DNA from 3 places in the Paenibacillus sp. IHBB 3054 genome. Region 1 is predicted to be linked to each of the others. Evidence: predicted binding sites of a transcription regulator. Region 1 holds the regulator's gene; each other region holds the start of a gene.
The links. Region 1 encodes LexA, which represses DNA repair genes until DNA is damaged. Its sites were predicted from a motif close to CGAACATATGTTCG; they were not measured.
Positions count from the first base shown of each region.

Region 2: a site for LexA is predicted at 3,312-3,325, ahead of ACQ76X_RS05950 (ImmA/IrrE family metallo-endopeptidase). Genes of this name have one in related genera too.
Region 3: a site for LexA is predicted at 3,352-3,365, ahead of ACQ76X_RS30385 (DNA polymerase IV). Genes of this name have one in related genera too.

Region 1 is NZ_JBOFBG010000002.1:34,136-43,742, forward strand. It holds gene metH (methionine synthase) at 1-202, opposite strand, end outside; gene ACQ76X_RS03780 (FixH family protein) at 382-804, opposite strand; gene ACQ76X_RS03785 (HAD family hydrolase) at 1,044-1,829, opposite strand; gene ACQ76X_RS03790 (hypothetical protein) at 1,865-2,392, opposite strand; gene ACQ76X_RS03795 (DUF896 domain-containing protein) at 2,443-2,652, opposite strand; gene ACQ76X_RS03800 (LysM peptidoglycan-binding domain-containing protein) at 2,763-3,176, opposite strand; gene lexA (transcriptional repressor LexA) at 3,469-4,095, shown strand; gene ACQ76X_RS03810 (L,D-transpeptidase) at 4,271-4,609, shown strand; gene ACQ76X_RS03815 (DMT family transporter) at 5,026-5,403, opposite strand; gene ACQ76X_RS03820 (TetR/AcrR family transcriptional regulator) at 5,404-5,955, opposite strand; gene ACQ76X_RS03825 (hypothetical protein) at 6,257-6,997, shown strand; gene ACQ76X_RS03830 (hypothetical protein) at 7,064-7,186, shown strand; gene ACQ76X_RS03835 (hypothetical protein) at 7,294-7,713, opposite strand; gene ACQ76X_RS03840 (response regulator transcription factor) at 7,844-8,521, shown strand; gene ACQ76X_RS03845 (sensor histidine kinase) at 8,634-9,434, shown strand; gene ACQ76X_RS03850 (ABC transporter ATP-binding protein) at 9,544-9,607, shown strand, end outside.
Region 2 is NZ_JBOFBG010000003.1:110,849-120,455, forward strand. It holds gene ACQ76X_RS05910 (glycosyl hydrolase) at 1-376, opposite strand, end outside; gene ACQ76X_RS05915 (cytidine deaminase) at 629-1,045, opposite strand; gene ACQ76X_RS05920 (NucA/NucB deoxyribonuclease domain-containing protein) at 1,256-1,693, shown strand; gene ACQ76X_RS05925 (hypothetical protein) at 1,763-2,026, opposite strand; gene ACQ76X_RS05930 (hypothetical protein) at 2,016-2,228, opposite strand; gene ACQ76X_RS05935 (hypothetical protein) at 2,401-2,538, shown strand; gene ACQ76X_RS05940 (YjcZ family sporulation protein) at 2,586-2,744, opposite strand; gene ACQ76X_RS05945 (YjfB family protein) at 3,056-3,232, shown strand; gene ACQ76X_RS05950 (ImmA/IrrE family metallo-endopeptidase) at 3,344-3,886, shown strand; gene ACQ76X_RS05955 (hypothetical protein) at 3,970-4,134, shown strand; gene ACQ76X_RS05960 (hypothetical protein) at 4,872-5,051, opposite strand; gene ACQ76X_RS05965 (WD40/YVTN/BNR-like repeat-containing protein) at 5,197-5,892, shown strand; gene ACQ76X_RS05970 (2-phosphosulfolactate phosphatase) at 5,882-6,652, opposite strand; gene ACQ76X_RS05975 (hypothetical protein) at 6,744-7,004, shown strand; gene ACQ76X_RS05980 (DUF6597 domain-containing transcriptional factor) at 7,049-7,426, shown strand; gene ACQ76X_RS05985 (hypothetical protein) at 7,423-7,944, shown strand; gene ACQ76X_RS05990 (sporulation protein YjcZ) at 8,045-8,164, opposite strand; gene ACQ76X_RS05995 (hypothetical protein) at 8,269-8,517, opposite strand; gene ACQ76X_RS06000 (YmaF family protein) at 8,685-9,047, opposite strand; tRNA gene ACQ76X_RS06005 (tRNA-Ile) at 9,197-9,270, opposite strand; tRNA gene ACQ76X_RS06010 (tRNA-Met) at 9,318-9,394, opposite strand; gene ACQ76X_RS06015 (hypothetical protein) at 9,477-9,607, opposite strand, start outside.
Region 3 is NZ_JBOFBG010000044.1:57-9,663, forward strand. It holds gene ACQ76X_RS30365 (hypothetical protein) at 147-593, shown strand; gene ACQ76X_RS30370 (DUF3139 domain-containing protein) at 642-1,007, shown strand; gene ACQ76X_RS30375 (hypothetical protein) at 1,315-1,620, opposite strand; gene ACQ76X_RS30380 (helix-turn-helix transcriptional regulator) at 1,973-2,941, opposite strand; gene ACQ76X_RS30385 (DNA polymerase IV) at 3,602-4,861, shown strand; gene ACQ76X_RS30390 (hypothetical protein) at 4,858-5,331, shown strand; gene ACQ76X_RS30395 (DNA topoisomerase 3) at 5,445-7,727, shown strand; gene ACQ76X_RS30400 (DsbA family protein) at 7,824-8,552, opposite strand; gene ACQ76X_RS30405 (HAD family hydrolase) at 8,650-9,402, opposite strand; gene ACQ76X_RS30410 (ArsR/SmtB family transcription factor) at 9,509-9,607, opposite strand, start outside.

The DNA of each region.
Region 1 (9,607 bases):
GGATATCGTATTCGGCAAGTACAACCGAGGTTGCGCCGAAGGTATTCGTCTCGATCAGATCCGCGCCTGCTTCAAGATATTGCTCATGAATAGTCTGTATAACCTCCGGACGGGTGAGCACAAGCATCTCATTACAGCCATCCAGCTCATCCCCGCCAAAATCTTCACCGGTAAGTGGCACCTGTTGAATCATCGTACCCATTGCTCCGTCTAAAATCAGTATCCGCTGCTGCAAGCTTTCAGCAAGTGTGTATTTAGCCACTTCATATCCCCCCAGTAAAACATTAGAGTAAGTTTAGCAGAATAAAACGGAATCGAAAAGCCTTCCTTTCCACTCTGCATAATAGTTTTTCTTTATAGCCAGCCTCTATCTCTATTTCATTATGGCTGCACTGTAAGTTCTTTAGTCGGCATAGAGTGCTGTGTTCTAGCTGTTACATGCGAAGTCACATCATATTTGCCTTCCTTCATCAGGATCGCCTCAGCTTTATATGTACCGTTGCCGGAGAGCTTGCCTTCAAGCTCCTGCTTGTCTTCTTCATTATTCTTATTCACAATCTCAAAAAGCACCGCCTTCGCATCATCCACAGTTTCACTGCCCTGGGTAACCACAGCCTCGAAAACTACCTTTTGATTTACCGACACTTCCACCGGATTCCAGCTCAGCTCGACGTGAATCGGCTCCATAGAGTGCTCTGATCCGTCATGCATATGGCTTGATTCCCCACTATTACCTGAACAGCTTACAATCATTGACATCGCCACAATCGTAAAAAGAGCAATCAGCTTCTTGGGTTTCATCATCCGGAGTCCTCCCGACCAAGGTAGAATTTATAACGATATTTCCAGCTTGCGGTTGCATTCTTTTACTATTATACACAACATATTCGCAATTTTAGAAGATTGCTTAAACTTTCACGCCTTTTTCGTGAAGTTAGTCATATACAGATGGATTCTCTCCCTATAATAATTGACCAACCTCTTTCTTTGAGCGCAAAAAAGCCAGCATCCCATTAGGGGATACCGGCTTCACAAAGGTTACACTATAGCGATTGTACCAGGGGGAGGAGCTCAGAGAGATGGCCGATTCTATAATCCGGCTGAATCTCAGGATTTGGTAATTTGCCAGTACGGTTGATCCAGACAGTAGTCAAGCCAGCGGCCAAGCCACCCTTAATATCCGTAGTGAGTTTATCGCCGACCATGATTCCTTGTTCAGGGGTTACCTCCAGCAGCGAAAGAGCATGCAGGAAGATATCCTTGTCCGGCTTTCCTTTGCCAAAGCTGCCTGAGATGACTACATGATCAAAATAGGGGAGAAGCTCAGGCACTCCGTCGAGCTTCTCCTGCTGCAGTGACGGGCAACCATTCGTGAGCAGCAGCAGCTTCACTTTACCACGGAGCGCATCAAGCACCTGTAACGTCTCTTCATACATGTAAGGCAGGCTACGGCGCTCGGCAGCAAACCTGTCTGCCAGCGTTTCGGCAAGCACCTCATCTTCGACACCGAGGGAGGCCAGACCACGCCGCCATGATTCTTTACGGTATACAGGAGCCAACTGTTGGAGCTTACGGAACTCCGGCTGTTCTCCAGCTGAGAAATTGGACCAAAGTGCTTCATAAGGATTAATCCCGATCATCTTTGTGAAAGGGAACGTCTCATAGGTCTCATAAAGATTCCTGGCTTCCCTGCGAACGGCAACTTCAAGCTCTTTAGGATCAATGGAGTCACCTGCAGCTTCACATGCATTGCGGAAGGCTTCTTCAACACTCCGTTCATCCCAGAGCAATGTATCGTCAAGATCAAATAGTACGGCGGTAATTGGCATTAGATTTCTCCCTCTCCCTACGCTGTTGTATCTTCCTACTCGTGTACTACTTCGATGTTATTGGCTTTGCCGAACTCCTCGAGGCGTACACCCATGGCCTCAGTGTTATAACGGTTAATCAGTTTGGAGAAAATCCACTGTTTGCGCTTGCCCTTATATTTAAGCACAACCACTCCACGGGACAAAGTGATCTTCTCAATATCTCCAGCCTGCAGCCAGCGTTCACGGTTATATTTAATCGTAGACACTCTGTTGCGCTCAACCTTCAGATACGGACGCCGGAAGAATAGAAGTGCTGCCAGCGCAAAGTAAAGAACGACGCCTAGCCAATTGGCAAGGATGCCGCTGCCTCTGGCCTCGTCGATCGAGCCTACCACCCAGAACATAATTCCAAGCAACATTAGAACAACTGGAAATGCAATGTTGCGGCCCTTAAAGATATCACTGTTTTTCGCAGCTGATTTTGAGGAAGAAGCATAAATGGAATCCTTGCCCTGCTTCTTTCTTTGCTTGTTGATCTGCTGTGTGTTGCGTTGAACCATTCTTTCCCAAGAACGGGCCATGTCAGTTCCCCCTAGTCATCCTGTAATATCTATGAAAAAGACACACTGGACTAATGTTTGAGTCCCTTGTTGCCTTGTTCATGCTCATTATTATCCACGATTTCAATGGTGTCGAGCTGGGCCCGGAAGTTGCTGCGGATGTTGCCCAGATAAATCTCGCGGAGCTTGGCCCGTTCAGCCAATTCCTCTTCACTCAGGCCGCCATTCTTCTGTTTGCGTGCCAGTTCATTGATGCGTGCGACCAATTCGTCAATATTCAATGCTTTCCCCTCCCCTATAAATTCATTCTAACTTTGCCATGAGAAAAAGAGCTTGTCAAGGTCTACCCCCTGAAAGCTCTTTACGTCAGTCTATACTGCTTATAATGAAGTTAATACACAGGCAATGTCAGTATATCTCCGGCCTGAATGTTCCCGTTCTTCAAACCGCTTGTTTTTTTAATTCCTTCTATATATACGACCGTCTTCATATCCGCTGGTTTGTTCTTAAGGGCGATACTCCATAGCGTGTCTCCGCGTTCAACTACTACCCGCTTTTCCTGCTTCACTAATGATGCTGAACTCGCAAAAACATTACCAACAACTGTAAAACCGGATACAACAAGCATAAAGACCAGCACAAGCTTCACCAGATATTCTTTCCGGCATAATCCTAAGATCGCTGTAAATAAAGCGGCGGCGGATTGTTTCATTTCATTCATATGATTAGAAGCAGATTGTCCTCTAGTAGAATCAACTTCACCGGCCTCTTCGTAGATGCTGCGGTATGTACTGTATTTTAACATTGTCATCGTCCTCCAAACACTTGTTCTTACTTTCGAAAATAATATAACACGAACATGTGTTTTGATCAATAGATTTTTTAGAACAATTGTTCGCTTTTTTCCGTTTCCATAAATGTGCCAGTTTCCAGCACCGGCTTTGCCTTTTCCCGCCATTTCCAAGCCGTTATTAGATACTAATATGGTAAAAAGCTACTATTTCCACTATTAATCTCAGATTGTTAGAACTTATGTTTGTACGAACGGAAGTTCTATGTTATAATTTTCCCAAACATACTATATGGGGTTGATTCCGATGTCAAAGATTTCGAGTCGTCAACTGGCGATCCTGGAATTTATACGTAACGAAGTCCGTAGCAAGGGTTATCCTCCGTCCGTCCGGGAAATCGGTGAAGCTGTAGGCCTGGCCTCAAGCTCCACAGTGCACGGCCATCTGGACCGGCTTGAGAAGAAAGGCCTTATCCGCCGCGACCCTACGAAACCGCGTGCAATTGAACTGCTCGGCCAGGAAGATTCCGAGAATGTACATCAGTTCGTACAGACGGTTACCCGTATTCCTGTCGTAGGTAAGGTCACCGCCGGGGTGCCGATTACCGCAACGGAGAATATCGAAGATTACTTCCCACTACCTTCCCACTATGTGGGAGACAACAAGGTATTTATGCTCTCCGTTCTCGGTGACAGCATGGTGGAAGCAGGTATTATGAATGGTGACTACGTAATCGTCCGCCAGCAGCAGACTGCTGACAATGGCGATATCGTCGTTGCCATGACCGAAGAAGACGAAGCTACCGTCAAGACATTCTACAAAGAACGTGACCACATTCGTCTACAGCCGGAGAATCCGGCTTATGAACCCCTCCGTCTTAACCGCGTTACGATTTTGGGACGAGTTATCGGTCTCTTCCGCGATATCCATTAATATTTTTGTTCATATTTAAGGGCTGCTTCGCTTTTTCAAGTGAAGCAGCCCTTTCCCCTTTTCAAATGGTCATTTTGCTCATTGCGAACATTTGTTCTATTCATCTTAAATAACATTTCCTTCGAACAGCAACAGCACTCCGCACATATTCTGATATCAAAGGAGTGCTGAACCTATGCCTAATTATCGGATTATTGTTGATTTGTCGCAGCGCATGCTTTATTTGCTTGACAATAACATCGTTACCAGAGGGTTCCCTGTCGGTATTGGCACCATGCTTACCGTTTCACCGGCGGGAGAATACACTATCATTAACAAACAGCCTAAGCCTGGCGGACCCTTCGGTGCATTCTGGATGGGTCTATCCAAACCACATTACGGAATTCATGGAACGAATGACCCTTCCTCCATTGGGCATATGGTCTCCCATGGCTGTATCCGTATGCACAATGAAGATGTGCTGGCCCTTGCAGCGATCGTACCTATTGGAACACGGGTTACAATAAGAGAGTAACAGTTTGGTGGTCAGACAAAAAGCAAAAACACCCTAAGGATCACAAAAAAATGATCAAGGGTGTTTTTCATTATGCTTAATATTGGTCCTTCCTGTCTGCTGATTCATAACGGTCGCGTATTTCACGATTTTTAGCATATATGTACAAGTCCAAAGCTATTATTCCTCTCCGGGCAAGTTTAACAAACAGTACAAATGCGTAAATACAAGCTACAGCCGATATGAGCCACATCAATACGCTAAACGCGCCAATTCCATTAAGGAAAAAACTCTCCCGATGCACAGACAACTTTCACTCACTCCCCTGTATTCTTGAATATGAAAATACCCCACCGTTCTGGCAGGGTACAGTTATTCCGTCATTATACTGTTATTTGGAACAAATTGTATATGATCTTTATTTCAACGGATTCGGCTTAGGCTCTATCGGAAAGGCTGGTTTGTTGTGTTTCGGCAGCTTCATCAGAAGAATCATGTCCAGGTCCCAGCAAATTCAGCACAATCACACCAATGACGATTAATGTTATTCCTATAACGCTGCCTGTATTTATTTTTTCTTTCCAGATCAGTACCGAGATCAGAACTGTAGCTACCGCTCCGATTCCAGACCAAATTGCATAGGCCGTATTTAATGGAATAGTCTTCAGTGACAACGACAAAAAGAAGAAAGAGCAAATGAAACTAATCAGCATTACGATTACCGGGATTATTTTGGTGAATCCTTGCGATGCTTTGAGCATCGAAGTTCCTACAAGTTCGCTGGCAATGGATATCGCCAAAAACAGATACGGCACTTACTTCTCCTCCTTTACTCCATCCATCAATTCTTTGTAAATACGTTCTTTTAACTCCAGATCTGGCGGCGCAAGTCCAAACTTTTCCGCAAACCATAATCCGTCGGTCGCCAGTCGGGCAATGGTTGCCCGCAGTGGATCCACACCGTCATTTTCAAAATTGTGTTGCCATTCAGCATATTTCTCCTGCATGTTTGTCAACAAGCCGGGATTCGTAAATAAAGCTGCTGCCAGCACCGAGTTCATGTCACTGCCTTCTCCAAAACCATAAAAAGTAGATTCAATGTACGCTCTGCTCCATTTACCAGCTTGTTGCTGGTCATGCTCTACACGGCTCTGAACATCTTCCGTAAAGTTTCGGGTCAGCTCATCCACCATACCGGAAACCAGTTGTTCCTTGTTAGGAAAGTGATACAGTAAACCGCCTTTGCTAACGTTGGCCGCTTTGGCCACAGCTTCCAGTGTTAAGTGTTCCACCCCTTGATCACGAACAATGGAGGAGGCCGCTTGCAAAATCATTTTTTTCTTGGAGCTGTTGTTATGTATAGTCACCTTATCACCCCCATTCCAACTGTACCGTCTGGACGGTTTTTTGTCAAACAAATATAAGTCTAAATAACCTGGCTTTTCCGCAAGCAGAAAATAAAATAAAGAAAATACGCTATACGCTTGCAATGCCCACAAAATGGGTAATAAATACCATATAGTTTGAAGATCAACTATTCGTTCCGCTATTGGCCGTTCTCTTTAAGTTTGGTTACGCGCATGTGTCTTATCCATACTTATGTAAGGTGAATGAATGGGCTATCCTAGAGTTATACAGGAATTCACCCTTACAGGCGGGAGGAAAAAGATGAAAAAGAACAAACCATTCTATAAAATTTGGTGGTTCTGGGTGGTCTTAATAGCCGCCGGCATCATAGGGTTGGTTACCACCGGGAACGAGGACAAGTCAGATGATCATACTGCTTCGATTACGGCGCTAGCAACACCGATGGTTACTGCCAAGCCAACCACTGAATCAAGTCCATCTCCAGCAACAGAATCAACGTCTAAGGCTACAGCAGAACCTACAACTGTCCCAACCCTTTCACCTTCAGCCGAACGAACTGTCAACCCCACTCAAGCAACGTCTGCTGATCAAGTACCTTTATCTGCTGATGAGGTGCTGGCTTACACTGCCAATCTTACAAGTAAAACTTTTATAAAAGACGTAAACGTCGGGACAGACAATATAACGGTTACTTTTTTTGAGACCTACCAAGCATATAAAGAAGCGAACCCAACCTCCGGCATTACAAAAGAAGATTACATCGATTACTTTTCTACAGGCGACCAAATAAACAAACTGCTTATGGAAGAAACAAGCCGATTATTCGCGCAATTCCCCGGAGCTGCTTCGATTGACATGGTGATTCCATACGATGGAAAAATCTATTCCGTAGCTCTCACGCAAGGAGAAATCGAGCGATTTTATAACGTGGACTTCAGTACACTGGCTTCCAATGAGATATGGAGAGAGAAAGTTAGCAATCCTCACTTCAACAAAAGAGACCGACAACAATTCGTTGAGCAGTTCGTCCAAGTAAATTAACAAGGAGTTTGTGATGTACACCGATTAATTGTATAATCTACTAAATATTAACTAGGAGTGATCGCAATGAGTAAACTCACGCGTTCAGATAAAGCTATCGTTTCCTTTTTACTTGGATTCGCCTCCCTGTTCATTATTGCATTCTTCGTAATTCGATATATTGTGCAGAATGTTTCATTTGCTCCATAAAATCCATATTTACTTTCGGCACCTGTCTGGGAAAAGCTTAAACAATAGACATCAATACCCCGTCATTATAATCACTGACGGGGTATTGTTCGTCAAAGGATGGTGAACTATTTTCCAGTTACAATAGCCGTAAAGACTAAAGGCCCTGACACAAAAGCAGTAGTTGCCGGAGTCTGATTCTCAATGATCAATTGATAGTTTTGCACACCCAGTGGCGCTGTTTCAACAAACAATTCTTCAAGTGTTATATTATTATCAAAGACATTAGTTACCAGATTGTAGTAAATCTCAGTACCAGCCCGCCAAATGCGCACAAGAAGTCTAATATTTCCGGCTCCGACTAATCTAACACCAATTAAGGCCCTCAATTCCACCCTATGGTTGAATGACTTGGGATTTGCAGGGTCAATAAACACCGACAACGTTGCAATTTGTACGCCTCCACCATTATTAGGAATAGGCAAATTGATACCATTCGTAATAGGAGTTACAACATTATCACTATAAGCAATAACCGTTTCTGCCATTTCATCATCTCCTCCCTGTTCTGCTTTATACTATTCTTGGGAGATGTTAATGCGTAGATTAATAACACCCGGCTAAACATCTTTTTTAGTTATCGCGCTAAGTAAAACTGACAGGATCGGAGTAAAAATAATGAATAACATATTAATAGTTGAAGATGATATCGCCTTAAGCGATGGTATTGTCATTGCTCTCAAAGGGCCTCACGTAACCATCATGCAAAAGCATGACTTTGCCTCTGCAAAAGAACAATTAAAAACTACTGCCTTTGATTTAGTAATTCTAGATGTTAATTTGCCGGATGGAAGCGGGCTGGATCTTTTAACTTACATACGCAAAACAACAACGGTGCCAGTCATCGTTCTAACTGTTCATGATCTGGAAACGGATATTGTCACTGGCTTTGAGCTGGGTGCCGATGATTATATCACTAAACCTTTTAGTCTTATGGTATTAAGGGCAAGAGTAGGAGTTCAACTAAAAAAAGCCAGACACCCGCACCCCGACACCATTCAAGTTGACGATTTCTACTTTTCATTTGATAAGATGAAATTTTTGAACAATGGTAATCCAGTCGAGCTTAGCAAAACCGAGCAAAGGCTACTTCGTATCTTGATTGACAATCGAGGGATTACCGTTTCCCGCGATCGTCTGGTGGACAGCATCTGGACAGATGGAGCCGAGTATGTAGGTGAAAATGCCCTGTCTGTGACGATAAAAAGGTTGCGTGATAAAATCGAAAAGCGCCCCTCTGCTCCCCAGTACATCAAAACCGTCTATGGGATCGGTTATACATGGGCTATAAAATGACAATTTTGAACTATATATGTATTGGAATTGCCGTTACTGCACTTATAGCAGCTGCTGCTGCGATTATGCTATACCGCAAAACATCGACAAAACAATAAAAACATTTGAGAACATGATTGATACTGCGATTGACGGCAATTTTTCGGAGAAGGTTTTTGACGAATCCGTTATATCTGCGTTAGAAGCAAAACTCGCCCATTTTCTAGCTCTTTGTTCTGTATCTTCTAAAAATTCACTTGCAGAAAAGAATAAAATAAGCGAACTCATATCCGATATTGCGCATCAAACGAAAACACCTATCTCGAATATCTTGCTATATTCTCAAATTCTCAGTGAATACGAGTTACCTCAAGATGGTTCAACTTGTGTAAAAGCTCTATCCACACAAGCCGAAAAGCTTCATTTCCTGATTCACGCCTTGATGAAGACATCGCGCCTGGAAACGGGGATTATCAAGCTAATCCCAAGGCAAGGCTCCGTCCAAGAGCTGGTGGATCTTGCATTGGAGCAAATTATGCCGAAGGCGAACGGTAAAAAAATCACGGTTGCTAGAAAATGTACAGCAGCGCTGGCTTGGTTTGATCTAAAATGGACGGTCGAAGCTGTCTACAATATCTTGGATAATGCTGTGAAGTATACAAAAACCAACGGAGGCATTTCCATTAGTGTAGATGTTTTTGAATTATTTTGCCGAATTAATATTACCGATAACGGTATAGGCATTGCGGAAGAGGAGCAGGGTAAAATATTCACGCGTTTTTATCGTTCTCCTGCTGTTAACACGCAAGAAGGTGTGGGCATTGGCCTCTTTTTGGCAAGGGAAATCATCGCGGCTGAAGGAGGTTATATCAAGGTATCTTCGCATCCGGAAAGAGGTTCTACTTTCTCCATTTTTCTTCCTATGGATCAATAATTCTTTCAACACTGTTAGATTTCAGAAAGAATGTAGAAAGATAATTAAGCTATTGTATGTACTGTAGAGAACTAAGTACATACATTTTTTGGTGTGGGAGGAGAACAACTTGCAAGTATTAGAAACCAAGGATCTAAAAAAAATTTATGGCAGCGGAGATACTGCGGTTCATG
Region 2 (9,607 bases), on a different contig from region 1:
AGCTCATCGTCACAATTCCGCCCGCCTTATGCCAGCGCACCGCACTGTCCACCACCGCCTGACGCTGACTCCCCATAACTGTCTCTGTCTGATTGTTGATCGCACCCAGCTCATAGCCGTGGAGCGCGGCATATTGTCCGCAGGTATTCTTCAGCTTGTTGCTGAATTCATCCGGACTCTCCAGATAATCATGCTGCCCGCTGAGGATTGCTTTGCCTTGCAGCGAATATAACGTATTCAGCACCTTCAAGGCCGGAAGCGCCAGTTCGGTGTCCGCCGGAGTTCTAAGCAGACTGCTGAATGCTGCCTGCCACTGGGCATCATTCACCAGCCTTGAAGCCGAATCGAGCATATCCCGGAGTATACGCTGTTCCATCCTTGTTCGCCCTCCCTTGGTTTTATACCATGTTATGACAAGGTTTGGGACAAAGTGGCGGCGGATGGACAACAAACGGACAAAATTATCGGGTCCCACAAAGAAACGGCTCCGCTCTCCTTTTCCAGGGCTAACAAAAAAGAGCCCGAAGGCTCTTTGGTTTGTGTCTCCGGCCTGGGTTAATACACCCATTGCATGGCCTGCCGATCTCATCGACTCTAGACGTATGTATAATGCCGGGACGGCTGCCTCTTACCTTGCATACCGCAAAGGCAGCAAATCAATAATATCGACCTTGGTCAAATTGTCATCCTCGATTAGAATGACCTTGCAATCCTTGCCATAGTCAGCGATCAGCTCCCGGCACATGCCGCAAGGTGAGACAACCTTGATCTCTCTGTCCTCGCTGTCCGGGTCCGGGTGCCTCACCGCAACGATGGTATCGAACTCCTTGTACCCCTCGGAAATTGCCTTGCCGATCACCATCGCTTCCGCGCACACAGTAACACGGGAGAGGCTAGCCTCGAGGTGAACCGCCGTGAAGATCTCTCCCGTCTTGGTGCGCAGGGCCGCACTGACATGATGCCGCTCCCACTCATACCGTTTCTTGATAATCTCCACCGCAGAGGCGATAAGCGTCTGGTCTTCAATTGAAATCTCTTTTCCCATCTCCCTGTCCCCCCTTTATTTTCCTAACTTAGTATACTAAAGGACACTGAATTTACGCTATACTAATTAAGCCTATGCTTTTGATACTAGTTTTGTACGAACCGAATCCATGAAGCTATGCTCACAAAACTTAAGCCTATGCTTCCGATGCCAGTTTTGTACGAACCGAATCCATGAAGCTATGCTCACAAAACTTTAGGAGGAGCAGATGTGAAAAAGAAGAAATTCATCCCCAGTCTTATCATCATTGCACTGTTGGTCCTGGCGGCTTACTGGTTTGAAGATAATGGCCAGAACGTCACGACGCCTTCTTCGGAAGACTCCGAGGTAGTCCAGCTCGAATTCCCGGCGGATCGTTACCCGGAGACAGCCGGACATATCCAGGAGGCAATCAGCAGCGGGGAATCGGCGATCTGCACCATCAACCGGGGGGAAGCCGAAGCGAACCGCAAGGAATCCTTAAAAGGGGTCCCGACCAAAAAAGGCTACGACCGTGATGAATGGCCGATGGCCATGTGTGACGAAGGCGGCGCCGGAGCCGACATTGAATACATAACGCCAAGCGATAACCGCGGGGCAGGAAGCTGGGTAGGCAACCAGCTGGAGGATTTTGCCGACGGAACAAAGGTAGAATTCATGTTCAAATAACAAAGAAACGGATACCGTCCTCCCGGAGGGTATCCGTTTCTTTGTGTAAATAGCACTACGCAGATTGCCTCAATCCTTCCAGTGGCCGCTGATCGAAGTATGCGCTCCAGGCTCGGGAGTTTCCCAGGCCACCAAAATAACCGCCGATTCTATAGGCTGTTGCGGCTGCCATTGGATATGACCCTCCAGCACCAGCTCGCGAAATCCGGAATAGATTCCCGCCGGTGTCCGCCCGCTGAGCTTTGCAAGCTCTGGCAGTGTTGGCATCCTCCGGAAATGGTTGCTGAAATGGTACATGATCCTCAGCAGCTTGCGCGCTGTATCATCCAGCATAACGGGCCTTTGCCTGGCGCCAGGCAAGGATGTTTGCTGTCCGGAATACCCTTGGACCGCCCGTGGTCAGACAAGTGGCCCGGAGCAGTCCGCCTTTAATCCCATGAACCTCAACTCTGCGCTGGGTGATGTTCCCCGACTTGTCCTCATATATGATCTCAATAACCTGCCCGATCAGCTTCCCCAATTCTTTTACACTCATGTAAACCGCCTCCTTTACAAAGCCCAGGAATATTTGTATGTATTATATGCGAACAAATGTTCTTTATGCAATCTTCTGTGAATTAGGCGTAATATAAAGTGGGATATTATTCCACGCGCGGAGAGCCAAGGTGTTCTATATTTGTTATCGGGGAAAAAGGCTTTACGGGCCCATGTCTGAGGAAGTAGCCTTCAAGGAATGGTTCGCACTTGCAGGCACGGTAAAAGAACTCTATATCATTGAGATCGACGAAACCACAGGAAGAATCAAACGTCAGATTGGACCCGCAGCCCGTAAAAAAAAGAAGTAGCCCCATCTGGCATATGCCTGACGGGGCAGCATTCGAAGTAGTCTGATTTAGAATATACAGGCTTTTGTTATAATTACCAGAAGAATAAAGAGAACCAGAATGGAGGTTGTCGATGTCCATGGACTTACTACCGGCATAACTACCGGAGGACCTTGGTTTACTCCACCAACGTTATTACCGCAACCGCAACCATAATCTACACCCATTATTTAAATTCCTCCTCGTGAATATTGAATACAGCACAGAATATGTCAAAGCCTGATCTACCGTATGGGCCAAACGGCAAAGAAATGTCATTCACCTAAAGTATCGGCCCGTCATTGTCGATATATAGTAAGTAAATTCAAAGCTGTGGAGCTTCAAAAAAACTTAGCGTATGCTTTCGATGTGAGTTTTTTGCGATGCAGCATTCAAAGTAGTGGAGCTTCAAAAAACTTAGCGCATGCTTCCGAAGCGAGTTTTTTGTGACGCAGCATCTAAAGTAGTAAAGCTTCAAAAAACTTTCAGGAGGTGCAACATGGACATTGCTGCATTATCAATGGCGATGAGTCAAGCGTCCCTACACCAGGCTGCAGGGCTGCAAGTCATGAATATTGCCACAAAAACGACTGAGATCCAAAGCCAGAATCTGGTCCAAATGCTCCAGCAGAGCCCACACCCCAACTTGGGAAAAACACTTGATATTGTAGTTTGATTGATTTATGCTTATATACATAAGAACATGAGTTCCGGTTATCCTTGAGCCCTCTGGGCTTTTCTTTTGGCCAATAATACGAACATACGATCCTATATTGAGGTGATTCCCATGCAATCCTACTATCAAATGACCGCCCTGGAGAAATGGACTGAAGATTTATATCAGCGGTTGAACGTGCAACAGCCGTCGCAAATCTCCATTGAGTACATATCGGAGCGGCTGAATATCTGGATTCATTATCTGGATGTAAGAAGCAAGAGCATTGAAGCCTCTGCAGGCATGTACAGCATGTTTATTGACAGCCGCCTTCCTCCCGGGCTGCAGCGTCTCGAGTTCCTCCATGAGCTCTGCCATTTGCTTCGCCATGCCGGTAACCACACGCTGATGCCCGAACAGTTCACACAGGCACAGGAGGATGAATCCGAGCGTTTTATCCTTTATTCGGCGATGCCCTACTCCATGATTTCCGCCAGAACGTTGCCTGAACTCCGTGAAGATGCCGTCCAATATATCGCTTCAACCTTTCAGGTTCCTGCTGAGCTGGCCATGCAGCGGATTGACCAGATTCAGAGACGAGTGTTCCAGGGGCAATTGATGGCTGTGATGGAAAGGAACGAAGACAGAAATTTAATCCACCGACATATTCGGTAAACGCTGCGGGGATAATAAGTTTATGCATAATGAAATGCAGAGACCTTATGTATAGGGTGAATTTACCCGTAAGGGGGAGCGAAATGGACGCCATTCAAGTCATCCAGTTATTAATGACCCATCCGGATTACAGCGTGGATGCCGTGCATCCTGATATCCCGGATTTTGTTGGCATTGAGACCATTGAGGTCGATCATGAAACCCAGACCTTCTCCATTCTGCTGCAAGAACCGAAGGAAGAAGATTAGGGGAACCCATGGACAAAAAAAGTGACCCCGCCGGCGTCCGGCAGGGTCCATATCTATTAATAAGGGGGGTATGTGTATACTATAAGCCTGTTAGCTTAAGCCCTAATGAAATCCCGCTGAAGATGAACTGAATCTTTTACTAGAGCGTGTCTTCAAACTGGAAGAGCTCTGGGGAAGCAGGGATTTGAAAGTAGGGCCCCTAAAAGCCTGCAGCGGGTTCGTGCACTCGTAACGGACTCAGGAGACGCTATAGAGAGTAAAACCCCTGTTTATTCTCTTTTGCGGACCCAGACGACCTTATCTGCTCTGCATTCTATCTAAAAGCGGCCATCAGGGAGAAATAACTGCGCTGGAGTCCGTTTTCCTACTGTAACAGGCTAAAATCTCCAAATAAGTGCAACTCGGTCCGTTCATGCTCAGAGCCAGGAATACACTTTCCGGACGCACACACGCCTTCGGAAGAAGTGCGAAGTCTCTGAAACACCGAAACGTAAGCCTCCACCGAAAAAACTACCTAGTGGCGAAATGCCTTTCTCCGCGTGTGATCAGAAAATGCTACTGTACCCATGATTCCTTAGGGCATACAGCAGCAGGTTTTGGCGGGTCAAGCGCTTTGAAGACACGCCCTAGTCCCTATGATAGTATCGTAGAAATCGCAGCATGTATCCTTGTTCATCCTGATAGCGCTTGTCTGCACTACACTGCTCGTTCATGAGAAGAACGAATGAACAATCTGGCTAACCTGAGCTCACAAACTGCATTACGCCTATTGCCATCAGCAGGAAAAACACGATCAGAATCCCCCATATTACCCTGCGCAATATTTTTCTGGGATCATTGCCGGGTGGATGCCCGCCTTGACTCTCCAGCGTAGCTATCCGGCGCTCAAGCTCCTGAATTTTCTTTTGCTCAGACATATTCTCCATCTCCTTTTTTTGTATATACTCAATAAAACGCTTCCAAATCCAAAAAGTTTCATAAAAGGAAATTAACCTTTCTTTCATCTCTCTGTAACCTATCTCCCAATTTATTCCTTTACTATGGGAGGAGGAGGGGATTTCCATGAAAACACTCTGGGTTCTTATGTCTGTAATCCAGCTTATGTTCGCATACAGTCCGCAAGCCGGTAACATAGATGAAGATAATAACATCCGTACATTCCAGTATTCTTTGGAAGCTGGGTATAGCTGGAAGGCAACTTCAGCAGGTTCAGGAATGTATCAGGCAGATAACCGTATCTATATGAGCAATGACAGAGGCATATCCTGGCATAAGCTGAGCGATTCCTTGAGCGGCACTTTGCCAAGCGGCCCCATTGGAGACCTCAAGTTTAAGACGAAGGACACTGGATGGATTACGATCCATTCTCCACGACAAGGCGATATTGGACTATATAAGACAACCGATGGCGGAATTCACTGGGCCAAAGAGCAGCTTGAAGTACCTTCAAAATACGCTGCCGTTCAGTTTAACCCTGCCTCTCCTATATTTTTCACCTCTACAAATTATGGAATCGTCCTACTGAATGAGATCGGGCTGCTGAACGAGGAAGGCCAGACTGAGACCTCTCTACTCTTCTATGCAACGCAAGACAATGGACGTCATTGGACCCCCATCATGGATAGACCTGAGGGGGAATGGAACGGTTTATCCTGGAAGGCCTCTTTGGATCAGAAATCCGCAAGCTACTCATGGAGTATTACTATCGGCGATAGAACCTGGACTTCATCCAATGGGGAAATCTGGTCTATGAATTAAGATCCTTAGCATTTATAAAACGGGTGTCTTGAAGGATGGGCACAGCACTGCTAATATTCACCTGACAGCAGTAGGTCACATCGTCTTCATACCCGCGCTCACGGAGTTCACGGGCACTCGCACAATCCCATATAAGCTCCCTGATGGTTTTGCTGGAGTACTTCAAAGCTCCAATACAGACCTCAGCCTCAGGAGATTTGCTGCCGGTTAATTGGGAAAGAATCAGACCTGCACCTAAATAATCTTCAATGCCTGGACGCAAATTATTTTCACCCTCCCTAACATCGGACCACCTTTCGCCGCAGGGGACCACAGTGATATTTGCCTGCAATTGCTGCATTAAACGGTTAGCAATCTCAGCCACGGCAGACGCATTAAGGAAACATCCGATGAGCAGCGCCGGCACCTGTGAAGCAATCCATGTACAAGCAGCACCATTTAATGAACATAATACAAAGTCACGGCCAAAATCAGCAGAACTAAACGACAATGGAGACAGGGAATGCCCTCCTTCTCTGATCGCCTCCGCTCTTCCCCAGACGATTTCCGCACTGTTGGCTCTGGCATAGGCTTTGGCATTCTCATTGATTGGCGGGGGATACGGAAAGACATTAGCCTTGTGCTGAACCGCAGTCACTACCGTAGAAGAGAAGCTGAGCACATCAACGATGATCACAATGTCCCCACGTTCAGACGCGGCCCGCGCTCCTCTTTGCCCCCATTCCACTTTGACTTTATACGGTGTCTGGTCATAAAACATCGGACTTCCTCCTTTATCCCAATTTTATAGGCTGGAGATTATATTTGCTATAATATAAAGTTAAAAATATACAATTACTAGAGGAGGAACTATGAAATTCCTGTCCCGTATATTGTTCGCTATCTCGGTGATCGCTCTGATCCTTTATACCTTCGATCTTGCTGAAGAATACAATAAGGATCTTCTATACCTCCTAATAACTGGCTTCACAGGTTCCTTTTTTACCAGCTTCTTCGGGAAAGAGACCTCCAAACCGCTTATCCTCAGATGGGTATCTGCGCTTGTTGTAGTGGGAATTCTGCTCTATATTTTTGTCTTTGTAACACTTTGGGGTCTGGCGATCAGACCCTGACAAACACATATCTTTTATGAACTTTCAGATTAGGAGGACATTTGATGAGCTCCCCCTTTGTCCCAGTTCAAGCCCGCTCCTTCATTCTTAACTTGCCCGGTAGATATAACGAATGGAGGCCAAGTGTTAAATTACATAAATATGTATACTATTACTGGCTGTCTACCATCCGCAGTTTCCAAGACTCCCTAAGCCCAATTTCAATATCCGGCAGGAAGGAAATGATTGCCCCCGACGGCTGCATCGATATCGTATTCCAGATAGGAAAAGATAGGGCAACCCTTCATGGCATGATCGTTGGCACGTTGGACCGGTCACTTTATGTGGATCTGGCGTATGACCGCTTGCACACTTTTGGAATCCGATTTTATCCGGGAGGGCTGCAGGCTTTCTTGAGAGAACCGGCCGATTTATTCACATGATCAAGGCGCTGGGCAGCGGCACAGTAATAAGAAAGGAAGCCTATGACCGTATACTTACTCCTTACGGATATTTGTGGTACCTGGAGGCTTCGGTGGGATATGGCTGTTGTGTAAAGGGCGAGCCTGTAGAAGAAATGTTTATGGACGGGAATATTTATGGATACACCTGCACCCTACAGCGGTACATATCCGGGGAGTTCACCGTAATTGTACTCAGCAACAACGATGCCAGCCCCGTAGCCCGCCTTGTAAAGGGCCTGAGAAGCATTCTGTACACTGGGGCGACCTCCATCATAGTCAAGCCGGAACTTGCGGACGCCGCGGACTATGAGCAATATAGACACTTCGCGGGGGTGTACTGCTTTCTGCCAATGGGCTGGCATTTTACAATTCATTATGAAGAAGGCCTGCTGTATGTAGACCAGCTGTTCAATCAGGAGTTCAAAAAAAAGAAGTTCCAGCAGGTAACCTACAGTTTCGATACCTTGAACCTGCCTTATGAGAGATCCGGCGGATAAAGCGGTAAACAATAAAGCAGCGGAAGCCTGAGCAAGAACAATACTCTTAGCAGCCGCTGCGTTTGTGAGTGTGTAACTTAGGAAGCTGGATAAGCCGAAGTTACAGCCAGAATGATTTGGTAATAATTACGAGCAAAATAAACAATACCAGAATTGCCGCAGTCGATGTGCCAATACCGCCAACATGACCTACATTTTCTCCGCATCCACATGAACCCATTTCCCATTCCTCCTTCAAAAGTGAGTACAGCATAGAATATGCAGAATGCCCTTCACTGCTTGGGTGAAATGGAAATGTGTTGTTGTGCATTCAGCCGGTCTGGTTTATTTATCCGCCATGAATGTTACGTATGTTGCTGCTGCAAATACAACAACCAGCACCAAAGAAATGACGCCCATAATCCGTTCATTTTTCCAGGCACGAATTGTGTTTGCAATATATAGGATCATGAGCCCTGCCATCATTAGCGACAGGTTGATGCCCGTTATAAACAACACAACAAACCCTATCATTACACAACCCCAAATAATCATGAACCACAAAGGATAATTTTTAAAGATCGTTTTAAGCATTTTCCGCCTGCCTCTATTCCATCTCAAATTTATACTTCCCTATAATCTCACAATCCAGTCTCGCTAGCAACGGAGGAAGTTTGTCCGGCAGCCGTAAACCAAAAAAGGACAAGCTCTTAGAGCCTATCCTTATCCATTTAGAATACATAATTCTATATTGATCCAATTTATACGAGAGGCGCTTGAATCAATGTTGCGAAATTGAACTTGTGTACGTGACCATCATTTAAAGTAGTTTGACCCGTAACAAAATGGACATGTTTGCCGTTTCCTACTGGAATAGCCGGTCCTGTTCTAATCTTCTTCAAATTATGAAAATGGTTAAAGAAATCGGTTCTTTCCAAATCAATCTCATGGACATGACTTGCTCCTGCCCGAATCGCCTGTCCTGTAACACCTGCGAACCGGTGGTTGTGCCGATCTGCACCTTCTTCAGCCAGTTTAGTGCTCCCTTCAAATTCATGTACGTGTCTCTGTGCCTGAGTTGAGCCTGTTCTTATCTTCTTTATTGTAGGCCGTTTCTTCTTCATCCGTTGTCTACCTCCCTAAAATTATGCAACTTCACAACATCTTATTAAGGCAAACTCGGATAGGTGCACAGCCATTGTCAGATCTTTTCTGGATTCAAAAAAACCACAACATAGCAAAAACCCCTTGCTAGGCAAGGGGTTTAGTGAAGTGGGCCCTACAGGACTCGAACCTGTGACCAATCGGTTATGAGCCGACCGCTCTAACCAACTGAGCTAAGGGCCCGGATCTAAAGTATCCGTATGATATACAATGGCTGTAGGAAAATAAATTGGTTGCGGGGGCAGGATTTGAACCTGCGGCCTTCGGGTTATGAGCCCGACGAGCTACCGGGCTGCTCCACCCCGCGTCAGTAATCATATTCAAACAGCGACAATAGTTAATATACAATATACCAGGGACTAAAGTCAAGGATGATTTTGTTAATTTATTCAGGGCAGGAAACGTACCCCGTAGCGGCCCTTGCGGGAGCGATAAATTTCCACAAATCGGGGATCATGATAGCCGTAAATCCAGCCGTCCTGCTCCAGCCTCTTGGCCAGGCAACCTGCTTGAAATCTCG
Region 3 (9,607 bases), on a different contig from region 1:
TTGGAATAGTGACACCAGTGCAAGGATTATCCTTACGAATTTCTTCTTTGATTTGGGGACGTTCTGGATGGAACGAAAACCGGTTGATCCATTCTTCCAGCGGCGGCATTATTTCACCGTTTGGGATAACGGTGGCCGTCTTGCAGGTGGATGGAGATCAGAACGATAGCTTAGGGTCAAGTTCTCAAATAGTAGGGCATACAGGAATTGTAAATTCAAACTTCAAGGTTGTTCATGTGACATTACCTGTTAATGGTGGAACAGTAGATAATATGACGGGTTACATGAATAGGCATGGTGCGGGGGAAACAATAAAAGTCTATCGGCCTACAAATGGAATGGGTGTAAGTGCTGCTAAATGGGCTACTTGGGATTTCCAATATGTTAAAGAATACTCTATAGTTCCTTTTTCAAAACTAGGAACCCTTTCCGCTAATTATTGCTCTAAATTTGTTTGGCAAGCATTTTATAATGGTGAAGGAATAGACTTGATGAACGTTAATAATACCCCCGATCTTAGGGGATTTGTTACTCCATCAATGGTTATAAACTCACCTTTCGTAATTTATATGACTTCATTTACTGCTGTTTAATAGGTTAAGTTTCTTTGAAGAAAATGTTATATTAGGTTTATTGTTGAGATGTATATGGAAAGCTTTTTTATTTGTTTTCTAGCTTTTACTACAGGAGGTGGTTTTAAAATTAGAAAATTTGTGATTATCGCAGCATCAATTATCATTTTGCTCGTAATTGGGATTTATGCAGCACTCCAGTTTAAATATAATTCACTTGAAAAAAGCCTAAAAGCATATTTAATTACTGTAGAGGGATACTCTGAATCTGATATAGTGAGTGTTAAAGCTGAGTTAAGTTCTATGCCGAAATTTCCTGTATATGTAATATTTGCTGATGACCCTAATACAAAATACATTTTCACAGACAGAGATGCATCAGACTGGACACAACTAGATCCTAAAGAACCGCAGCGATTAAAAAAGGATAACTAATTACAGCGGGTTTTATACGGAGTTTTCATTTGATTTTATTATAGTGCGGACTATTCGAGGACTACATACAAAGTCCTGGAGAACGATGCAGACTTCCTAACTGCTACCCTTGCGCAATCCAAGGTATCAGTCTGGTCCGGGAAGATCCGGACCCAATTGGCCACCTAATGGATTATGGCGGGTTGGTGGAGTCGTATTCCCAAGAGACAATCAAGATTGCCGGCAGTTTGTTCATACGTGAACGATTTGAATTTAGAGCATACATAAAATAACCCGCCGGGCTCGTGACGGACGGGTTTGTTTTTGTTTATTTTGTTGCAGTGTACTCACTTACTTCAAAGGTAAGGATCTTATCATGTACCACGTATTCAGTATGTTTGCTGAACGGGCCTTTGTTGTTATCGTGCTTATCAAGATCGAATTCTTTTTCAAGGCCAGTATTCATCGTTACAACCAAGATGGCACGATCGCCGGTTGGTTGCTCTGGAGTTGGTGTTACCGTAGGTGTTGGTGTTTCCGTTGGAGTAGGTATTACAGTATCAGGACTTAAAAGTTCTCCAAATATATCTATCGCATCAATAATAAAGTCAACACTGTATGTCCCTTTTGTCAACTTGCTTATCTCTACTGTGTGGATTTTATCCTCTAATCCTTCTTTTTCATAAACTAGAATTTGATGACTCGTTATCTGAGAGAATATTTCAACCTTTTCCTAAGATGCTGTCAAGTAGGGACTAAGAATTAATGCCATTCGTAGATAATCCAACTAATCATGCGGCTACATGGTTGCGGAGACAACACTACAGTTTGCTTATTTTCTTCATCAGCACATAGCCGCAACCTTTTGCTTACCTGCTTAATCTGTTTTGACTGGCTTGGAAGTCATTATCTGTGAAGGAGCGGTGTCAGGACGTTATCATATGTAGAAAAGCACCTAGCGCATTTGGGCAGGTGCTTTTTATTGATTATGACTTCCGCACTGGCCTGATATACTTCAAAAACCGCTCCGGATCGTGATAAACGTAAATGATTCTCCCAAGGGAAGTATCAAAGCAGTAACCAGTGCCTGCAAAATCAAAAGTTGCCATTGTCCTTTCCATCTTTTCCTCTACACTACGATTTTCCTGCTCATAATTGAATGGCCCATGTTCAAAAACAATATACTCGGCTTCGGGAACATCAATCATAAGCATTTGTGGTGGTACTTCACCTTTATAATCAAAAGGAAGACGTACACCAAAACACTCTGTACGTGGAATACCCCAATCGCAGAGTCTGCCGTCCGGGTCATTAATGTAAGCCATAATCTGACCGCTGCCGCCGTTAGATTCACTCCCACCATCGTCATCCAATTTGCCCTTGATACTATCGAGTAAGCCGCAAATTGTTTCGCAGTCCTGTCCCGGAATAAGACTTTGCTTTTGCCAAAAATCCCAATACCCATTACTCTCATAGTTTTTAATGTGCAAAAATTTGTGTGCGGGAATGGTTACAAAATAAATGTTAACATCATCTGTAGATTTGATCATACCAATCTCTCCAAATCCGAAAAAGTAGCGGTCGAAAGGGTTTATTTTTGTACGAAGGGCAACAGGCATAGGCTTTTTTCGGTATTCACTTGGAGTTACACCATATGTTCCCTTGAAAGCCCTGGTAAAAGCTTCATGTGATGAAAAACCATAATCAAAAGCAATATCCAAAATGCTTCTTTCACTATCCCGAACCTCTTTTAGTGCAAAGGCTAATTTTCTATGCCGCAGATAATCCCTAAATTGCATACCCGATATTTCCTTGAATTTTCTCGTAGTATGAAATTCGGAATAACCTAACTTGCGAGAAAGAAATTGTAGCGTTATTGCTTCACCGTTACGATTTTTAATACACTCGTCGATTTCATCAACGATTATTTGGATTTGCTTGTGCCACTCGTACATTCGACTGTTCACCTCGTTTCAACCACTCTATAGTCATCATAGAGTAATGGAAATTGCATTGCTTGATTTTACTTGCGGAAAAGAGAGGATATATTTTATTCCTTAACTCGCCTAATATAAATTTTCAGCGCTTACACAACATCAAACACTAAGCGCAGATAAGGAAACTACTCTGCCTTGGATAATATCAACGTTATCATTCAATGACAATTCAAACGTTTTGGTCCTAACCAAACACCAGCCCCACCTTATCGTATATTTAATGTATTGGTTGTTAGTATTTCCAAAACCTACAATATAGAGAAATAAAAGAATTTTCTAAACATTTATGTCTATATCTGCAATAAAGTGAGCGGAGATAATTAATTTCTTTTTTATCCCATTGGAAGAATATCTTACTTATTGTATAAAGAACGTATGTTTGGTTATAATACAAACAAATGTTCTTATTTTATCGGAGGCGATCAATCATGAAAATGAGCATCGGCCAAACCATCGAAATCATATACTTGGACAAATTGGGAGAGATCACTCAGAGGCGAATTGAAATATTGGACATACGGAATGGGTGCGTTCGGGCTACTTGCTTATCAGTCCATGCGCCACGAGTCTTTCTGCTCTCTAATATCCTCGCGTGGCATCCGGCACGGGAGCAGCGATATGCCTAAGGACCGAATCATTTTACTTTCAGATTGCCAAGCGTTTTACGCAAGCGTCGAAAAGGCTGCCCACCCTGAATACAAAGATAAGCCTGTCGCAGTCGGAGATCCAACTAGGATGAATGGCATTGTATTGGCAGCATGCCCCATCGCCAAAGCCTATGGTGTAACCACCGCGTCACGCGTTGGTGAAGCAATGACTAAATGCCGGGATCTAGTGGTCATCCGGCCACGGATGAGTACGTATATAAAGGTCTCTCTGCTGATCTCAGAAATATATCATAGTTATACCGACCTTGTTGAAGCCTTCAGTATCGACGAGCAATTTTTGGATGTGACAGGCTCATTGAGCTTTTTTGGAGGAGATTTGCAGGAGGTAATTCACTCCATTCAGCAGCATGTCATGTTATCAACTGGTGTTTGGACCAGAGTGGGGATCGGACCGACAAAAATACTTGCTAAGATGGCAAACAACTTTGCCAAGAAGAAGGACGGAGGAATTTTCAGGCTTGATTACGACAATTTAGATAAAGAGCTCTGGCCGTTGCCAGTGCATGAAATGTTTATGGTGGCTGGTCGAATGAGCAAAAATTTTTACCGCATGGGTATTACCACAATTGGAGATATTGCCCGTATGGAGTTAGGTGAGTTTAAGCGGAGAATGCGTACGACTATGGGCAAGCAAAGCGATATTCAGGCGGAGTATTACTGGCAGACTGCCCGTGGCATAGATCCCAGCCCAGTAGTTACCGGGATACGCCATCAAATCAAATCAGTAGGACACGGTAAGGCTCTACGCTGGAATTTGTATACCCGACTAACTGAAATCGAGGTTGTCTTGCTTGAATTGGTAATTGAGGTTTGCCAACGAGCGCGGAGATACCGGTATATGGGAGCAACGGTGTCTATAGCGGTATCAGAAACCGATGGTGATAAATCAAACTCATACAGCCGACAAATGACACTGCCGGAGCCATCGTCTTTAACTCATGAGGTGGCAGCAGCAGCATATCGCTTATTCGTTGATAATTGGACCGGTATGCCTTTAAGCCGTTTAGCGATATCTATATCGCATTTGACCGATGACAGTGTCATGCAACTTACGTTATTTGATGACCGTATCCGCACATACAACAGAGAACGGGCAATTGATCAAATCAAAACCCGGTACGGTAGCCGAGCGCTCATACGTGCTTCCTCGTTGCTCGAATCTGGAGTTGCCCTGGAACGGGCTGAACAGATTGGAGGACATTATAAATGAGTAAATTAAACGGGAATGAGAGATGGAAAACCAAAATGTTAATGACCGAACACGTGGAGCAGTATGAGCAGAAGCAAGATGATGAGGTAAGAAAAATGATAACCGTTGATGAACGGACAATGGTTCGTGACCTCATATTGCTCCCTTACATAGATACTATGGTTAGCAAGAGCCTGAAGGAGATCGAACATTCAGGCAACATCCTTAAACGCGCCTATTTAATGGCCGGGCAAGCCATACAGCGTAGGATTATTCAGGATACCTATCAGTTACAAAAAGAGCTGAAGCAGCGAAATATTAGGATGCTGGCGGATGAACAGGAGGAATTTTTAGTATATTATAAAATCTTTTGCCGGGGGTACCAGGAACGCTTTGGACTAACTCGTGATGTTATGCGTACAGAGATAAGCTTAAGGTTGACCAAGTATACCGCCGACCTTGGGACAGTATTAAAAGACCTGCAAAAATAAGACGAAACCCCGTCAGTTCATTTGAACTGGCGGGTATTTTTTATTCACATCATAATGGTATAATAGACTACTGGACGTATTTTGGAACAATGAAGGTTAAGGAGCGATACTTTTTGAAGACACTTATTATTGCGGAGAAACCGGATATGGGGCGGAATATCGCCGCCGCAATAGAACCAAAGGCCAAAAATTACCGTTCCTATCTGGAAGGGGAGCAGTACATCATCACATGGGCGATTGGACATCTTATCGGGTTGGCCGAGCCTGAAGCCTATGACGACAAATATAAAAAATGGAATATCAATGATTTGCCGATCATCCCCGAGCAGTTCAAGCTGGTACCCAATGCGCGTACCATTGACCAGCTGAAAGTTATTGGTGAACTGGCCAAACGCAGCGACCTATTGGTCAATTCCTGCGACGCCGGGCGGGAGGGACAGCATATCTTTTCGCTGATACAGCGGCATCTGAAGCTGAATCAGCCAGTGAAACGGCTGTGGATTTCCGATTTGACTCCGGAGACGATCCGTAAAGGGTTCCAGGAGCTGCGGGACGGATCAGAGTACGAAAACCTGACCAAAGCCGCCAGAGCACGCAGTGAAGCGGATTGGCTGATTGGCATGAACGGCTCACGGGCGTTTACGACCAAACATAATGTGCTGCTGTCCGTTGGGCGGGTGCAGACTCCAGTACTTGCGCTGATCTATGACCGCCAGAAGACGATAGAAGCTTTTTCATCGCTTAAGTTTTTTGAAGTGGAGGGACATTTCGCTCAGAACGAGATGACCTACAAAGGGATGTGGCAAGGGGAACGTCTGACGGATGGAGCCAAAGCTGAAGCGTTGGCCGCTAAGGTCAAGGGCAAGCCGGGGAGGATAGCTTCTTATGAGGTCAAAGAGACGAAAGAGTACCCGAATAAGTTATATGATTTGACGCTGCTGCAGCGCGAGGCGAACGGTAAGCATGCTTTTTCCGCCAAAAAAACGCTCGATATTGCTCAGGCATTATATGAAAAGCATAAGGTGATCTCCTATCCCCGGACCAATTCCAACTATGTGACCGAACAGAACATCCCGGAGATGCACAAGACGCTTTCCGCCCTGCAAGGTACATCGTATGACGAATGGGTTAAAGGCGCCAACCGGAATCTGGTCCATAAAGGCAATAAGTTTATCTGCAATCCCTCGAAGGTTGAAGATCACCATGCCATTCTGCCGACTAACCGCAAAGCATCGGGACTTAGCGCGGATGAGGCCAAGCTGTACGACTTGATTGTGCGCCGCTTCCTCTCGCAATTTTATCCGGCTGCTGAATATAAGGTTCATACCGTACTTACCGAGGTGGAGAACGAAAATTTCAAAACTACGGTCAAGGAGCTGCTGTCCCTGGGCTGGAAAGTGATTTACGGCGATCAGAAGAAGGACAAGGCCAAGCCGTCCAAGGGCAAAGGCAAGGAAGATGAAGAGGAAGAAGAAATTGAAGTGAATGAACCGTTCTCAGTGGTTCCTGCCGATGAGGTGCTGTGCAGTGATGCGATCGTCAAAGAGAAGGACACCCAGCCGCCCAAGCACTACACGGAGGGTACGCTGCTGAAAGCGATGGAAAGTGCGGGCAAGCAGATTGAGGATGAGGAGCTGCGCGACGCGATGAAGGACTCCGGCCTTGGCACACCAGCTACCCGCGCGGCGACGATTGAACGGCTTAAGAACGTGGGTTATGTGGAAATGCAGGGCAAAAAAATCGCCATCACGCAAAAGGGCAGGACTGCCATTGAGCTTATTCGTGGTGCAGGCGTCGAACTGCTGACGTCACCGGAAATGACCGGCCAGTGGGAGCGGCGGTTGAATGAAATCGCCAGAGGCACGGCGGCGGACGGGCAGTTTATGGAGAACGTCAAGCGATTCGCCTCGATGATTGTGGACAAAGTCCGGGTACAGTCCCGGGCAGCCAAAACCTCCTTTGAAGGGGAGACGCCATCCTTGAAAGGCGGAGCCAAAGGACGAAGCGGAGCCGGCGCGGCACGCAAGCCGGCAGGTAAACCGGCTGAGGCGAAGCCCCGCAAAGCGGCTGGCGAGTCAGGAGCGGAAGCTGCCGGAAAAGCGGCTGCGGCTAAAGGGGATGACGGACCAAAAATCATCGGGAAGTGTCCGCGGCCCGGCTGCGGTGGAACGATTTTTATGGGGCGCAAAGGGTATGGCTGTTCCCATTACAAGGAAGGCTGTAAATTTGTCATCTGGAAGGAAAATCACGGCCGCACCCTTAGTGATGCCCAGGTCAAGGCGCTGATTGAGAAAGGCAAAACAGGCAAGCTGAAGCTTGCCGGCGAGGACGGCTCACCGCAGGAGGGCAAGCTGGTACTCTCGGATGTAAGTACAGGTCAACTGACTGTAGAATAAAGGCAAAGTTTAAATCTTACGAGCAATCAAAGAGGATGCACCCTGGCCTAATGATTTCCGGCCGGAGCACATCCTCTTTTTAAATGCATTACATTCTTATTTGACCAGTTCGGCTTCGATTGCAGCGGCCAGTGTTTCATATGAGGAGTTCGGCAGGAGAACGCCGTTCACCATGAATTTAGGTGTGCCATTCACTCCATAAGAGCCGGCAATCTTAAAGTCTTCCTTCACATCATACATGTAGGTGTGATTCTGGACATCCTGCTCAAATTGAGCGTAGTCCAGGCCATCAATATTGTTCTTCACGAAGTCTAGGATGAACTTTTGGGTAATCCAGATCTTGCTTTCGTCACCCTGATTCTCATATAGCTTGTGAAGATACTCCCAGAATTTCTCGTTACTCTGCTTATAGATGGCTTCGCCGGCACTTGCGCCAAGATAAGAATCCCGGTCAATAAATGCAAAGTTCATGAAATAAAATTGCACTTTGCCACTGTCTACATAATCTTTAATGAACGTATCCAGATAAGTTGCCGTCCATTTCTTGCAGGCAGGGCATTTGAAATCGGCGAATTCAATGACCTTTACCTTGGCATCTTTGCTTCCGAGATGCGGCTGCTTCTCATACTTCAGCCCGTCAACCACGATGGTGCCTTTTACATCCGTATAGTTGGGCAGATTGTCGAATACTATGGCCTCATCGTCTTTGTTGCTCGTCGTGATGTAGACAAGCACACCAAGGAGGATAACCACAACTACAGCCAGCAGCATGGGGAGTAAGCGTCTGCTGTCCGGAGCGTTCTTAGGGTTCGTCTTCTTGTTCATTCCTACCTCCTGCAATGAGATGAAAATCTTCTCAAACAGTATAATCACACTGCCAGGAGGTTGCCTATGTCATTTGTAACAAGGACTTGTCTTTTCGTCACCCGTGATTTTGTCGCAGAGACGCTGTCCGGATAACCGGGGTTACTTCGTGAATAGAAGAAATGGTTACTACAGATTGCTGTATTTCACGTTGAAGCTCGATCAGGTTATAGAGCCATTCGTTCTGCTGCTTCAGGTAAATGCTGTTGATGCCTGCGGTGACGGCAGGGAGTACATCGGTGCGCAGAGAGTTGCCGATCATCCAGGTGCGCTGGCGCTCGAACGGGTAAGTGCTCAGAATATTTTCCAGTGATTCTACATTTTTGTGCTGGCGGATAAAGATCCGGTCGTTGAAATATACATCCAGCTTCATCTGTTCAATCTTGCGCTGTTGAATCGTATCGTCGCCGCCAGTGTACAGATATAAATCATGACCGTCCTGTTTCAATGAATCAAGCGTCTCGACCATGCCCGGATAAGCTTCGATTTCCTGATCGTAGACACTGAGTCCAAGCTTCATCAGCTGCTGCTCCTGATAGGGATCGGTTGACCGGTTGAATTTGGCGCAAAAATAGTGGTAGGTTGCAATGAGGGACTTGGGGAAATTTTCACTGGCCAGTCCGCTGGTGCTTACCGTCTCTACATCAATCTCGGCCTGTTTGGTGCGGACTTCACTCGTAGTAGGACCAATGCCGCTGAACCAGTCGGACATGAGTTCGAAATACTGCCCCAGAATGAGGTCAAAATATTTGTTGCAGTGCACCAGGGTGTCGTCCAAATCGAAAATTACTTGCTGTGTTGAATATTTCATAACGCTCACTCCTAAAAGTTTTGTTAGCAGATACTTATCGGCAGGGCTTCGTACAAAACTCGCTTCGTAAGCATTCGCTTAACTCTGTCTCTGTTTGGTACTGTTATTATAAACGAATATAGGATTCCAGGAACATCTGAAGATCCGAGGCGCCGTCCGCGCGGATGCTGAAACGTTCATTGCCTTCTCCTTCACTGCCCAGATG